Thermocoleostomius sinensis A174: one gene and its partner. Each later gene encodes a partner of the first gene's protein in a complex. Links are inferred from orthologs where the notes say so. Each region holds a gene or a part of one and is shown on either strand. Other genes may lie near its edges.

Region 1 (6,639 bases):
GATTAAATTGGTGCAGCGATCCCTGGCTCGACCAAATATTGTAGCCACTGTGGGGATCAATGCCACCCCCGCCAAACCCGCCAACATAGGCCTCCCAGTCGCGGCGTTGCAGCTTTTGAATCACCGAATTAAAGCTGAGGGATTGTAAATCTACGCGAATGCCGATCGCCTCTAGGTCTTGCTTAATTTGTGAGGCTACTCGCACGCGAGATACTTCTTCCGATCGCACCAGCAGCACAAACCGCACCGGATTGCCGTCCCAATCTTCCAGTTGTCCTAGCACGTTGTATTTGAATCCCGCTTGCTGAAGTAACTGCTTGGCTTGCTCTGGGTCATAGTCATAGACTTTTAGTCCTTGCTCTGGCGACAGGTAAAAGGGATTTTGGCTATCTAGGGGAGAGTTTTGTAGTTCGCCCAGCCCTTGATAGATGGTGTCTCGCATGCGTTGGCGATCGATAGCATGAGCCACGGCCTGCCGAAACTCTAGCGTATTAAACCAGCGCGATTTGATCGGATCAACAAACGGCTTGCCATTTTGATCGCTGGCTTTGTTAAGGTTAAAGCCAACGAATCGGCTGCCGGTCTCTGGCCCACCGTTATAGATGCTATAGCCGCCTCGCTCTTCCTCTAGCTTCAGCAATTGAAACTGTTCAGGCTTGACGCTGAGACTGTCAAGTTCACCCGATCGAAAACTCAGCAGTTGACTATCCTCTGAACTAATCACCTGCAAAATAATGCGCTCAATATAGGGCTGCGGGTTGCCCTGCGCATCTTGCCGCCAGTAGTAGGGGTTACGGCGAAACACCACGCGCTGACCAGGGGCATAGCTCTCCATGGTGTAGAGTCCACTACCAATAATTTTTTGGGGATCAGTGTCGGCAGTCCAGATAGATTGAAATTTGAGATTGCCGTTAGCGTCTTTTGTCTGGACTGACTCGCGCAGCACATGAGCCGGCAGAATGGGTAGACCACTGCTGTAGCGCAAAAAGGGAGCAAACGGCTCGGGGGTGACAAATTCAACGCGGCGATCGTCCAGCTTGCGCACCGACGGAAACGCCCCAGTGTCTCCAATGCGCAGAATATCGCGCACACCACTGGCAATGGCTTCGTTCAGGTAGATATCTTGGAACGTGAACACCACATTATCCGTTGTCAGTGGTTCTCCGTCCGACCATCGCAACCCCTCGCGCAGGGTAAACACAATGCGTTTGTTGTCCGGAGCCACCTCCCAGGCTTCGGCTAATCCGGGTTCGAGATCCCCCGTGACACCATTAGTTTCGAGCAGTCCGGTGAAAATCAAGCTGAAGACCGCGTTAGAGTAAAGCGAATCATTCAGCGCGTAGTTAAATGTAGAGGGATCACTGGATGTGGCTGATACAATCTGCGGCACTCGTGCCTCCGCCGATCGCATTTGCCCAATGCTACAACTTCCTAGTCCCATTGCCAGCCCCATTGCCAGCCCGATCGCCAATCCTCGCCGTACCCAAGCAGTCAGCGCTGTAGTCCTCAACCTTCTGATTAACCCAACACCGAAGGTCATGATAGTTGACCAGACTTTAAGAAACCAAGCCGTAAAACAACGCATACCTTTAATAGATTCGGCAATAAAAGTAGAACAGCACGTTTTTAGGAGATTAAATCATTAATGGCGAGCAAGTCTTGCCTGAATGCGTTTAGTTTTGCTAGTCAGTGGCACTTCTTCGATAAGATGCCCATCAATCCATTTCAGCCGATCGATTGGACAGTTCATAAACTCTTCGAGAGAAGGGGGGGAAACGGTAGAGGAAATCAACATCGGTGCTAGGAACTAAGCAATAAAATTTATGAACGGAGCACTGTAGCCATCATATCTTGCAAGTTGTCTTGCAAGTTGGTATCGCCTGCACAGCAAAGTCAGGGAAAAATCGCTACGATCGACAATAGCTCACTGCGAACGCTTTCCTTCCAACGCCCCACACCCACTATGTCAGAGTTCAACATTAAAGCGCCCTTTGAACCGACTGGCGATCAGCCCAAAGCGATTAGAAAACTGACGAAATATATTCAGGATGGACAGCAATATCAAACCTTACTAGGTGCAACGGGAACTGGAAAAACCCACACTGTAGCACGGGTAATTCAGAACGTTGGCAAACCCACCCTTGTGTTGGCCCACAACAAAACCCTAGCAGCCCAGTTGTGCAACGAGTTGCGCGAGTTCTTTCCTGACAATGCTGTTGAATATTTCATTAGCTATTACGATTACTACCAGCCGGAAGCCTACATTCCCGTCACCGATACCTATATTGCAAAAACCGCATCGATCAACGACGAGATCGACATGTTGCGGCACTCGGCTACTCGATCGCTGTTTGAACGCAAAGATGTAATTGTAGTGGCGTCGATTAGCTGCATCTACGGTTTGGGGATTCCGTCAGAATATTTGAATGCGTCGATTCCGTTCAAAGTGGGCATGGAAGTCGATCAGCGGCAGATTTTACGCGACCTAGCTTCGGTGCAATACGAGCGCAATGATTTAGATTTGGGGCGCGGTAAGTTTCGCGTCAAAGGAGATGTGCTGGAAATTGGCCCAGCTTATGAAGATCGAATTATTCGGATTGAGTTCTTTGGTGACGAAATTGATGCCATTCGCTACATCGATCCAATCACTGGAGAAACGCTGCAAAGTATGGATGCCTTGAATGTATATCCGGCTCGTCACTTTGTTACGCCAGACGATCGCCTAGAGGAAGCCTGCAACGCGATCGAACAAGAGTTAAAAGACCGCTTAGAAGAACTTGAAAAAGATAATAAATTACTAGAAGCACAACGATTGGAGCAACGCACTCGTTACGATCTAGAGATGCTGCGAGAGGTGGGTTACTGCAACGGCGTAGAGAACTATGCCCGACACTTAGCAGGACGCTTACCCGGCTCACCACCCGAATGCTTGATCGATTATTTTCCCAAAGATTGGCTGCTGGTAATTGATGAATCGCATGTGACAATTCCACAGATTCGAGGCATGTACAATGGCGATCGATCGCGTAAACTGACGCTGATTGAACACGGATTTCGTTTGCCCAGTGCCGCTGACAATCGTCCGCTAAAATCAGAAGAATTTTGGGAAAAGGTCAATCAGTGTATCTTTGTGTCAGCGACACCGGGTACCTGGGAGTTAGAAGTCTCGGATGGCAAGTTTGATGTAGTAGGAGAAGGCAAGAACGAAATTAAAACCTATGTACCTGGGACGGGGCGCGTGGTAGAGCAGGTGATTCGCCCAACAGGTGTGGTTGATCCGGAAATCTTTGTACGCAATACAGACGGACAAATTGACGATTTGTTGCATGAAGTGCAAGAGCGAGTACAGAAGAATGAACGCACACTTGTCACAACGCTAACAAAACGAATGGCAGAAGACTTAACTGAATATCTGCAAGAGCGAGCTATTCGAGTCCGCTATTTACACTCCGAAATTAATTCGATCGAACGCATTGAAATTCTACAAGATTTACGTCAAGGTGAATTTGATGTGCTGATTGGAGTGAACTTATTGAGGGAAGGCTTGGATTTACCGGAAGTTTCTCTAGTGGCGATTCTGGATGCCGATAAAGAGGGCTTCTTGCGGGCTGAACGATCGCTGATTCAGACAATTGGACGAGCAGCACGGCATGTGCGCGGTCAAGCCATTCTCTATGCCGATAATCTCACAGACAGCATGGCTCGGGCTATCAGCGAGACTGAACGTCGCCGCAAAATTCAACTCGAGTACAACGAAAAGCACGGCATTACTCCACAACCGATTGTTAAGCGCTCCAACAACTCAATTCTTCAATTCCTGGAGGTGTCTCGTCGCCTCACCGCTCAGGAACTCGAGCAAGCCTATGAACAGGCCGATGATCTGCCCTTAGAAAACATTCCTGATTTAATTGTCAAACTAGAAGCAGAGATGAAACAAGCCGCCAAAGATTTAGAATTTGAAGAAGCGGCCAAATTGCGCGATCGGATTAAGCATTTGCGCGACAAGTTGCTGGGCAAACATTAGACAGCAAACATTAGACAAAGTGCTCGAAAACCTGATGGGAAATTATTTAAGAAATGTCAGAACAAGTGCATTTGCTTGCAACCTGATGCTGGCGGTTTCCGGTTGAACTGCATGGGGTAACGAAATAAGTTTCCGAAATTCTATGGCTGGATAGGAAAAATCGCAGTAGCCTTCGATAGTGACTCGTTCCATCTGTTCGCCCCAAAGCAATAACGCATTTGGAGCAACCCGAATGCCTAAATTCTCAGCCGCAATTGCAGGAATTTGGGCGGTAACAACCAACGTCGTTTCTGTTTCCTGAATTTCAACGATCGAGGAACCCATTGCATCTACGTTAGCCATGAATAATCCTTCAATTAAGAGGAGATTGTAAGAGGAGATTGACAAATTTCAAACAGCGTTGCGGTCAACAGCGTACAAGTTCATCATTTGGTTAACTGATCACTCTTTTCCCTCCACCCCTCCATCCTCTCTCACACAGAGCGAAGGGACTTCAAGAGGGCGGCGCAAGGTTTGTCAGTTAATCAGGTTTATAGTCCAATACCAGAGGCAACCGTCAGGAGTTGGGAAACTCTTCTGGAACAAGCTTCCTTATAAAGCTACACATAAAATTTGAGGAATTCTTGAAGTTACAAAACTTAGTAAATGCTAGCGCCGGAATTTGCAATTCTTATCTTTTGGCATAAAGGACATACTCGCGATTACGATAAGCGATCGGTAGATCCAGTTGATGTTGGCGCTGGGTCGCAAAAAAACTAGCTTGGTATTGCTGCATTAATGCTTGCACTTGCGCTGTTGTCAGTTGATAGTAGCCAGCCGTCAGCCGGTCTTCGATCGCATCGCGAGGATCAGTAGTTGATGTTGTCACTGTCCAAACAGCGTCTCCCCCCCCCAAATTTGTTAACCGCTCGTGCCATTCCACAATACCAGCCGGATTTTGTGGCAGAAACTTGAACTTGGCGATTGTTGGGCGTCTGGTCAACCAGGTAAAATTGGCGAACTCAACTGGCGGTGTAATAATAACCGCTTGTCTGGGCGTTTCGCGACGAATCCAACGAGTGAAATTTCGCCAAGCAGGATCGACCCCTTGCACTTCAGCCGGAAATGCTTCCACGTCCAAAACTTGCTGATAGAAATTCGGGACTGCCAAGCCAAGGCTGAGTCCAAGCAACAGAATACTAGCAAGTCGGAACGATCGCGGCCACCAAACCCCAATTGAGTGTTGCAGCACACAGGCCAATAGTAAACAGGTTCCCAAGGGCAATAGTACATCGCCCAATCGAAATGGGTAGTATTGCAGCCAACGACCTTCCGCATCGAACGGCGCAATTACTAATCCCACTCCAAATGGAATCAGCGCCATCCCGACAAACCATGCCAACCGGAACGCTGAGGTGATCTGGTCTTGAGCCATAGGTTGAGCCGATCGCCGCTGCTGGTGTAACACGACCACACAACCACCGAATAGTATGAGCAAGACGATCGGACGAATCCATTCCTCTGACGACCACGATAGGGGATTGAGGTGGTGCGCTAGCCGCAAAAACACATAGATGTAAGAGGGAGCTAGCGGAGTTGTTGGAGGCGTTGCGGTTAACTGTTGACTAACGGCTGGAATGGCAAATCCACTGGCTGCAATGTAGAGCAAAAGACTGGAACCAAGATAATCACTGGACTTTGGATAGGTACGGCGATGTAGCAAAATCCAGCCCAAGCTCACCAAAAACGCCCAACCGCCCACCAAGACATGAAACGAGGTCATTAGCCCCAACAACAGGGCAGCAGCCCGATAGCGCCCCGCCAAAAGCCACCCAATCGCCAGCGGCAGTAAACTATAGGCAACCGCTTTGGCTTCTAAAGACCCAACCATCCACTCTCCGGCAATGGCTCCTTGGTCATAGGCACAGCGATCGAGCAAAAACCGATCGCAGCCGCTGTGCAGATAGAGAATCAAGGCTAGCAACAGTAAGGGTAACGTTAGACCTAACCACCGCCCTAGCCACACTAAACCGAAGGCGAACAAACTGTAACAAACCAACCGCCCTAGAATAGATGCAGCCAAAAATCCCCACGCGGCCGCCAGCCAACCAAATGTTGCTTGAAACAACAGCCGATACCCCGCTGGTTGATTCAAGTACCAATCGTTTGCGACCCAATGCGGCTGCACAAACTGTCTGGCGAGAGGCAACACATCAATTTCATTCCACCCCACTTCGCCCATATTGCCGTCTAGCAACAGTTCTAGGCAAAGCAATACCAGAACCGCTAGCGTTTGTAACCAAATCTGCCAATGAGGTAGCTTGAATCGAGCTAAACTGGCACCCATAGCCCCTGTTGAACACTGTGTAACCTAGAGTGTACTGTGTTTTTATTCAATTCTTCGGACAGTGTTTGTGAAACCGCTGACCCCCTTTAGCCCTCACCCTCAATTCCTCTGCCACGGTGAGCGCGGAACGTTGATCTAGCACCCTGTCGCCCTGTTTAAGCGCAGGGGTTGGGGAATGAGGACGGTTCGGGACGCAAGTGTCCAGACTCTTGTAGTTGAGAGTGAGATCACCTCTGTGTTTACCTAATGGGCTATTGCCAATGCCGTTCCATGGAATGCTATTGCCTAA
Region 2 (6,720 bases), 2.4 Mb from region 1 along the record:
CGATTCAACTGTGTCTTCTACAGGGTTTGTTGTCTCTTGAGCAGAAGCGCTAATGGAAAACGGAACTGCAACTAATCCAAACGATAAAACACTGACACTTGCCACTTTTGCTAACTTGGAGAAGCTCATACATTTACTCCCTTTACTGCATCTTTTTTAAGAGTTCAAAAACGCGATCGGGCTGGGTTAAAAAACTCTTACAACAATAAACAAACTGCCTTGTTGTTATTACTTTATAAAAATCTTATAAAACTTGAATCGTCCCATAGCAAGAACGTTAACTGCTCCCCGCTCCTACTGAAGGGATAGGAATCGGTTCTAAAACTGCTAGATCTTTGTCTATTCTAGTTTTGGTGAAGTAGCAGAAATGTTAAGTTGAGGCATGGCAGGACACAGTAAATGGGCCAATATCAAACGGCAGAAAGCTAGAGTAGATGCGGTTAAGGGAAAAACCTTTGCTAAGATGTCGCGGGCTATCATTGTGGCAGCCAGAACGGGTGGAGCTGACCCTGCTGGCAATTTTCAACTCCGCACAGCTATCGATAAGGCCAAAGCCGCAGGCATCCCCAACGACAACATCGATCGGGCGATCGCCAAGGGAGCTGGCAAACTAGGAGCCGATGGAGACAACCTAGAATCGATTCGCTATGAGGGGTACGGCCCCGGTGGCGTAGCCGTTTTGATTGAAGCGTTAACCGACAATCGCAATCGTACTGCCGCCGACTTGAGAACAGCCTTTAGCAAAAACGGAGGAAACTTGGGCGAAACAGGCTGTGTGGGGTGGATGTTTGACCAACGAGGGGTTGTCACCATTAAAGGAAAGCCCGTCCTGCGCGGTCGAAAAGAAGTCTTTGAATTAGATGAAGAAGCGTTATTGGAAGCCCTATTAGAAGCTGGAGCCGAGTCCTACGAAATCGTTGAATTAGACGAGGATAGTTTAGGAGCCGAAGTATTTACTCAGGCATCGCAATTAGAATCATTGTCCCAGGCTTTGAGTGCATCAGGGTATCGCCTAATCCAGTCTGAGTTGCGCTGGATTCCAAATAACAGCGTGGAAGTCACAGACACTGAACAAGCACGATCGCTATTGAAGCTGATGGATGCCTTGGAAGAGCTAGACGATGTACAGTCTGTAACAGCCAACTTCGAAATGTCCGACGAGCTAATGTCGCTGAGCATGGCTTAGAAAAATGATAATGTTTCATAACCCATTACCTATGCCCCCTATTCCTCATCACCATTCGGTAAGTTCGCAATTTATTGCCCAAACCAGTCCGCCGTATAGCTATTGGTGCCTGCGCTCAGTCGCTGTAAGGTTTCTTCAAGTAACTCGATCGGTGATCCTGCCAGGTTGCTTGCTGCCATCGCCGCAAACAATGGCTTAGCGAAGGAAGATCGATCTGTTGTTCCTGGGGAAGGAAAAGTTGCAGTCATGATTTCAGCCAAGCGTTTGCGATCGTGTTCAAGCCAGAATCCTTAGAAAAGCCAGTCCCAATTCCCGACTTCCGACTCCCGATTTCCGACTCCCAATGACCAAAACTACTCCTATTATTCCACCCGCTTCAACGCGACCAGTTTGGGATCGAGAATGCGAGGAATGGGTTGATCATTAAAGCGCACAGCGATCGTCGCTTTGTTGCCACTGCCCAATACGTGCGTCACTTGCCCCATGCCAAATTTGGGATGAATAATTTGATCGCCCACGTTCCAGTCGGTAATGGTGGTTTTTGGGGTGCTGGGTTTTGTCGCTGCTTGGTCACGTTTAACATCACGAATTTGCTGCGTAAATTTGGTAGGAATGGCATTGGCGACGCTACTCAACAGCAAGTCTTTGGGCAATTCTGCCAAAAATAGCGACGGGCTGGCGGGTTCTCGATTGCCGTATAATCGCCGTTCACGGGCATAGCTGAGAAATAGCCGCTCTTTGGCGCGAGTGATGCCTACATAGCAGAGCCGCCGCTCTTCTTCGATCGCCTTGGGATCTTCCAGCGAGCGGAAGTTGGGAAACAAGCCCTGCTCTAACCCCACTAAAAATACTACGGGAAACTCCAGTCCCTTGGAGGAATGCAGCGTCATCAGCGATACTTTCGACTGCTGTTGCTCATTTAAGTTGTCCAAATCGGAGGCTAATGACGCATTGGCCAAAAATAGCGGTAGATTAGATTCGTCGTTTTCTTCTTCAAACTGTAAAACAGCGTTATAAAGCTCCTGCACGTTTTGCAACCGATCGATCGCTTCGTCGGTTCCCTGATTTTTGAGATCTGCTATATAGCCGGAATCTTCCAAAATTCCCTGTACGATGGTAGAAGCAGCAGCGGTTTCTACTTGTTCTTGCCAAGTTCGCACGAGGCTGGTGAAAGTCAGCACTGGCTTAGCCGATCGTCCCGCTAATGTTTGCACCGAGGTCTCATCAGTGAGCAGTTGCCAGAGGGGAATGTTCAGTTCTCTGGCGGCATTTTCTAAGCGATCGATTGTGGCTTTGCCGATACCACGGCGGGGGGTGTTGATGATGCGCTTGAGGCTAATAGTATCGTCAGGGTTGGCAATCACCCGCAGGTAGGCCAGCACATCTTTGATTTCTTTACGATCATAAAATCGCAAACCGCCTACCACCGTATAGGGAATCGCATACTTTACCAACACTTCTTCAAACGCCCGCGACTGTGCATTGGTGCGATAGAGAATCGCAAAGCTACCCCATTGCAAATCCGGCTCTGTCAGTTCCATCTGCCGAATTTGATTGACAACGAAGTGGGCTTCTGCGGTTTCATCATCGGCGCGGTAACAGAAGATTTCTTCTCCAGTGCCACGAGTTGGACGCAGAACTTTGTCAATTCGTTCGGTATTGTTTTCAATTAATTCATTCGCAACTTCGAGAATGTTAGCTGTCGATCGATAGTTTTCCTCCAGTTTCACCATTGTCCGTGTGTCATCATCTGGCAAACCATCGCCGAAGTCATGCTGAAAGTCCATGAGAATGGTAAAATCTGCCGCTCGAAACGAATAGATTGACTGATCCGCGTCGCCCACCACAAAGATCGATCGATGGTTCCAGTCGTTAAATTTACGCGAATCTTCTCCATTTGTCACCAGCAATCGAATTAAATCATATTGGGTGCGATTAGTATCCTGATATTCATCCACCAAAATATGGCGAAATCGCTTGTGCCAATAGGCTAATACCTGTTCGTTTTGCTGAAAAAGCTGCACTGGAATCCAGATTAGATCATCAAAATCGACTGAGTTGTTGGCAGCCAGTCCTTTTAGATACTCAGAATAGACATTGGCCAAAACGCGCCCGCGAAAATTGGGCTGTTCCCGTTCTACATCTTCTGGTGACAACCCCTGGTTTTTGGCATTACTGATGGCATAGCGCATCGATCGTGGCTCAAATTTCTTATCGTCCAAATTTAATTGGTTGACAACAATGTCTTTCACTAGGCTCTGCGCATCAGATTCATCCAAAATAGAGAAATTTCGATTCCAGCGAAACCCTTGAGGGCTTTGATATTTTTCGATGTCAAACCGCAGGATGCGCGCACACAGGGCATGGAACGTGCCAATCCACAAATCTTTGGTGATGGTTTTGTAGACCTGCGATTTTAGCCGGGTTTGCTCTACGGGAGCTAGTTCTGTCAGTGGTTTATCGTACTTTTCCCAAGCCTGCTGTTCGGCAAACAACCGCTCAATCCGCTCTTTCATTTCCCGTGCCGCCTTATTGGTAAAGGTGACGGCGAGGATATTTTCAGGATCGACTCGATGGGTTAGCACCAAGTTGGCAATGCGATAGGTCAGCGCTCGTGTTTTTCCAGACCCTGCTCCGGCCACCACGAGCAGTGGCCCACAAAAGTGCTCAACGGCCCGATGTTGAGATGGATTCAGATGCTTGAGAAAATCGATCGATTGAGGCATGAAGCTAAAGATACGAATGAACGCAAATAGCCAAGATACAGAAGCGCAAGGACTAACAAAGACTTACAATAAAAGCGGTGGAATGAACCTAAGCGTTTCCTAGGCGTGTCCTGTACGTTTGTCCTCGAGTCTTCCGTACTCAAGGGTATCGCATCTCTTGAAGACATGACTGATCGCGATTCTCCTTCTCAGGATCTACGTCTTTGGATAGTAGGAACTGCACGGATACACGCTGAAGATCAGTTATATATTTTTATACCAGTGACCTATGCACGACAGAGAAAAGGGTGACAGAAACAAGTCCGTTGATGAAATGGAGAGCGATCGAGCACTCGATGTGGAAGCTAAGCTACACAATCGCAAGCCTCGACCACTGATTTATGCCTTGAGTCGGCTATTGGTGACATTGTCCTACGCGATTGTGGGTAGCTTGATCGTCAGTCTTATTGCGCAAGCTTTTACCCTCAACATCGAAGCTGGTCTAAAGTGCCTAGCGGCTGCGACTCTACCGCCTCTTGTCATTACCTACTTTGCCTTGTTCACCCGATCGATTCGTCCTCCCCGTCACATTTCTGAAATTTCGCTGTTTGTGGCAGCGGCGGCGTGGATGATTGCGATGCTGTTGCTGGTCAACTATTTGAACCAGTATGCAACCTATGGGATTCCCCTCGGGGTTCTAGCGCTGTCCACCACCCTCAGCGGTCTTATCTATCTCAACAAGCACATTCCCTTCTCTGCCACCCTTTCTTGCTCCTACGGCATTGTGGCAGGGTTGCTGCTTTACACTCTGTTGTTTGGATTTACCTTTGGGATCTAAGTTGAGTCCTTCAGATTGGAATTGACGTGCTCCTAGAGGATGTTTGACACGTGGCAACCATTACGCTCCATCCCCCAATCCCTACTCCTGTGGAAGAAGGGGAGGGCGTTGCAGCTCCTTCTGCTGGGGGTGAGGGTGAGGAAAGGGCAGTTTGAGCCATCTATTGATTCTATTCAACCAACCTCTTAACCGATTGTCGATCGAGCATCAAATTCTTCGCTCCAAGCTGGAATGTCAGTGTTGATCTGTCGCCCATAGATCGTCACCTTCTGAATCGCATCGAGACTCATGTGCGCCAGTTCTTGCCGAACAAACTCAACGAGTTCAGCTTCGCTAGGAATCTGGTCTGACTCTAGCATCACTTGCAGCGAACCGTTGGTGTTGGTCACTCGGGCAGTAATGTTTTGGGAGTTTAAAGAGCGATTCAAGCGATCGGCCACAGCCGCGATCGAGGGAGATAGCGAAGACGAGGCAGAGCTAGATGAGGGAAAAGATAGCGCTTGCCAATTCACTTTGCCTGCCAGGGTGCCAACAGCATCAACCGGAATGTCGTCGGGTTGCAGAGTAGTTAATACCTCGTCGGTTAAAGAAGACAGTACCGCAAGTCGATTTGCTTGCCGTTCAATACTCTTTTCAAACAGGTTTCGGGCAACTCGTGCATTACCAAAGGTTCGATCGCGCCGAACATAGAGTTCTTCAAACACCCGTAAGAGCTTGGTGCGGGTAGCAGCAGTGAGATGAAAATGGCTTTTATTGGCCATCTTTTCAAAAATCTGTAATAGTTCATCCGGCTTATAATCATCGAAATAAAAATAGCGATTGAAACGCGACTTTAAGCCTGGATTCGATTCAATAAAACGGGTCATTTCATCGGTATATCCTGCCACAATTACCACCAATCGATCGCGGTTGTCTTCCATGCGTTTTAACAACACATCGATTGCTTCTCGCCCGAAATCTCGTTCGGCATCTTCAGGAGCCAGTGAGTAAGCTTCGTCAATAAACAACACACCATCGAGAGCCGAATTAATTACCGCCTCTACTTTTTCTGCGGTTTTACCGATGTAACCGGCCACCAATCCAGCCCGATCGGTTTCTACAAGATGCCCTTTCGTCAAAAAGCCCAAGCCCTGATAAATTCGACTCATCAAGCGAGCCACGGTCGTCTTGCCGGTGCCGGGTGGACCACAAAAGACGGCGTGCAGTGAAACGGAGGTTTGCGCTAGCCCACGTTCCTCACGGATTTTCTGCACCTTAAGAAAATTTGCCAGCGTTTTCACTTCTTCTTTGATATTATCTAGACCCACCAAATCATTCAATTCTGCCAGGGCTTGATTCAAAATTTGGTTCAACTCAGCTTCACTTTTGGCAACTGATTTATCAGCGAGTTGTGTGTTCGAGGCGGTTGACGAGGATGGAGTTTGCTCGATCGTCTGCGACGGAATTTTCGCCACCGCTTGATTCAATGCAGCTTGATAATCCTCGATCGATTGATAGGAATGCAGCAGTTGCCAAATATGGGATAAAGCATCCATTTCCTGCATCGAAATTTCGCCATCTGCCTTGACAATCACCTGGGCAAATTTGTAGATTGCATTAACTGCCGTATCTAAATAGTGAGTATTTTTCTCCTCATCAAGCTTATTCAAAACAGACGGTAACGTTAATTGATCTGGAGTTTGATGTTTGGTTAAATTTAGCAAAATTTGCAGTGTTGTTTTCTCGAATTTCGATCGCTCAACTTCAGAAAACTCCCATGTATTTAAGGCAACATTGAGTTTATCTTTATCCTTTTTAATTAGGGCATAGATAATTAGATAGGCCAATAATTCAGCCGAGGTGATTTCACCACTCGCTTGTCCACAAATTTGCACCACTTTGGCCAGATCAATTAAAATTAATTCTGCAAACTTTTCATCGAGTTCCAGGATTGGCGTTAACGATCGATGCAACGCACTCGCTTCTTGCTTAACCATCCTGAAATTGACGAT

Evidence for each region.
Region 2: the proteins of uvrB (region 1) and pcrA are in contact, whole or in part, in a crystal structure (PDB 7EGT), measured with the Thermus thermophilus proteins. The link is inferred for Thermocoleostomius sinensis A174 from one-to-one orthologs. Residues at the interface, in WP_096411307.1 of Thermus thermophilus: Glu23, Leu25, Arg26, Asp27, Gly28, Glu29, Arg30, Phe31, Arg55, Glu326, Asp327, Phe328, Glu379, Ser382, Gln383, His398, Gly400, Arg401; in WP_096412145.1 of Thermus thermophilus: His654, Arg656, Phe657, Gln666, Asp668, Glu669, Lys680, Arg681, Leu682, Ser683, Lys685, Tyr686, Ala687.

Annotation. Positions count from the first base shown.
Region 1 is NZ_CP113797.1:1,710,833-1,717,471, reverse strand. What follows is about bases 1,582-4,493. They hold uvrB (excinuclease ABC subunit UvrB), read left to right. Parts: upstream 1,582-1,963; coding sequence 1,964-4,024; downstream 4,025-4,493. Other genes in these bases: OXH18_RS07465 (Hsp20/alpha crystallin family protein), read right to left, coding at 4,067-4,366; OXH18_RS07475 (hypothetical protein), read right to left, coding at 1,643-1,795. In the rest of the region: OXH18_RS07480 (ABC transporter substrate-binding protein), read right to left, coding at 1-1,540; OXH18_RS07460 (DUF6798 domain-containing protein), read right to left, coding at 4,695-6,350. UniProt on the Escherichia coli protein: The UvrABC repair system catalyzes the recognition and processing of DNA lesions. A damage recognition complex composed of 2 UvrA and 2 UvrB subunits scans DNA for abnormalities.
Region 2 is NZ_CP113797.1:4,091,212-4,097,931, forward strand. What follows is about bases 1,231-4,223. They hold pcrA (DNA helicase PcrA), read right to left. Parts: upstream 3,913-4,223; coding sequence 1,549-3,912; downstream 1,231-1,548. Other genes in these bases: OXH18_RS17750 (hypothetical protein), read right to left, coding at 1,258-1,434; OXH18_RS17760 (hypothetical protein), read left to right, coding at 4,181-4,223. Outside these bases: OXH18_RS17740 (WGxxGxxG family protein), read right to left, coding at 1-129; OXH18_RS17745 (YebC/PmpR family DNA-binding transcriptional regulator), read left to right, coding at 383-1,186; more of OXH18_RS17760, read left to right, coding at 4,224-4,729; OXH18_RS17765 (AAA family ATPase), read right to left, coding at 4,915-6,720. UniProt on the Escherichia coli protein: A helicase with DNA-dependent ATPase activity. Unwinds DNA duplexes with 3'-5' polarity. Translocates on single-stranded DNA with 3'-5' polarity. Initiates unwinding more efficiently from a nicked substrate than double-stranded DNA.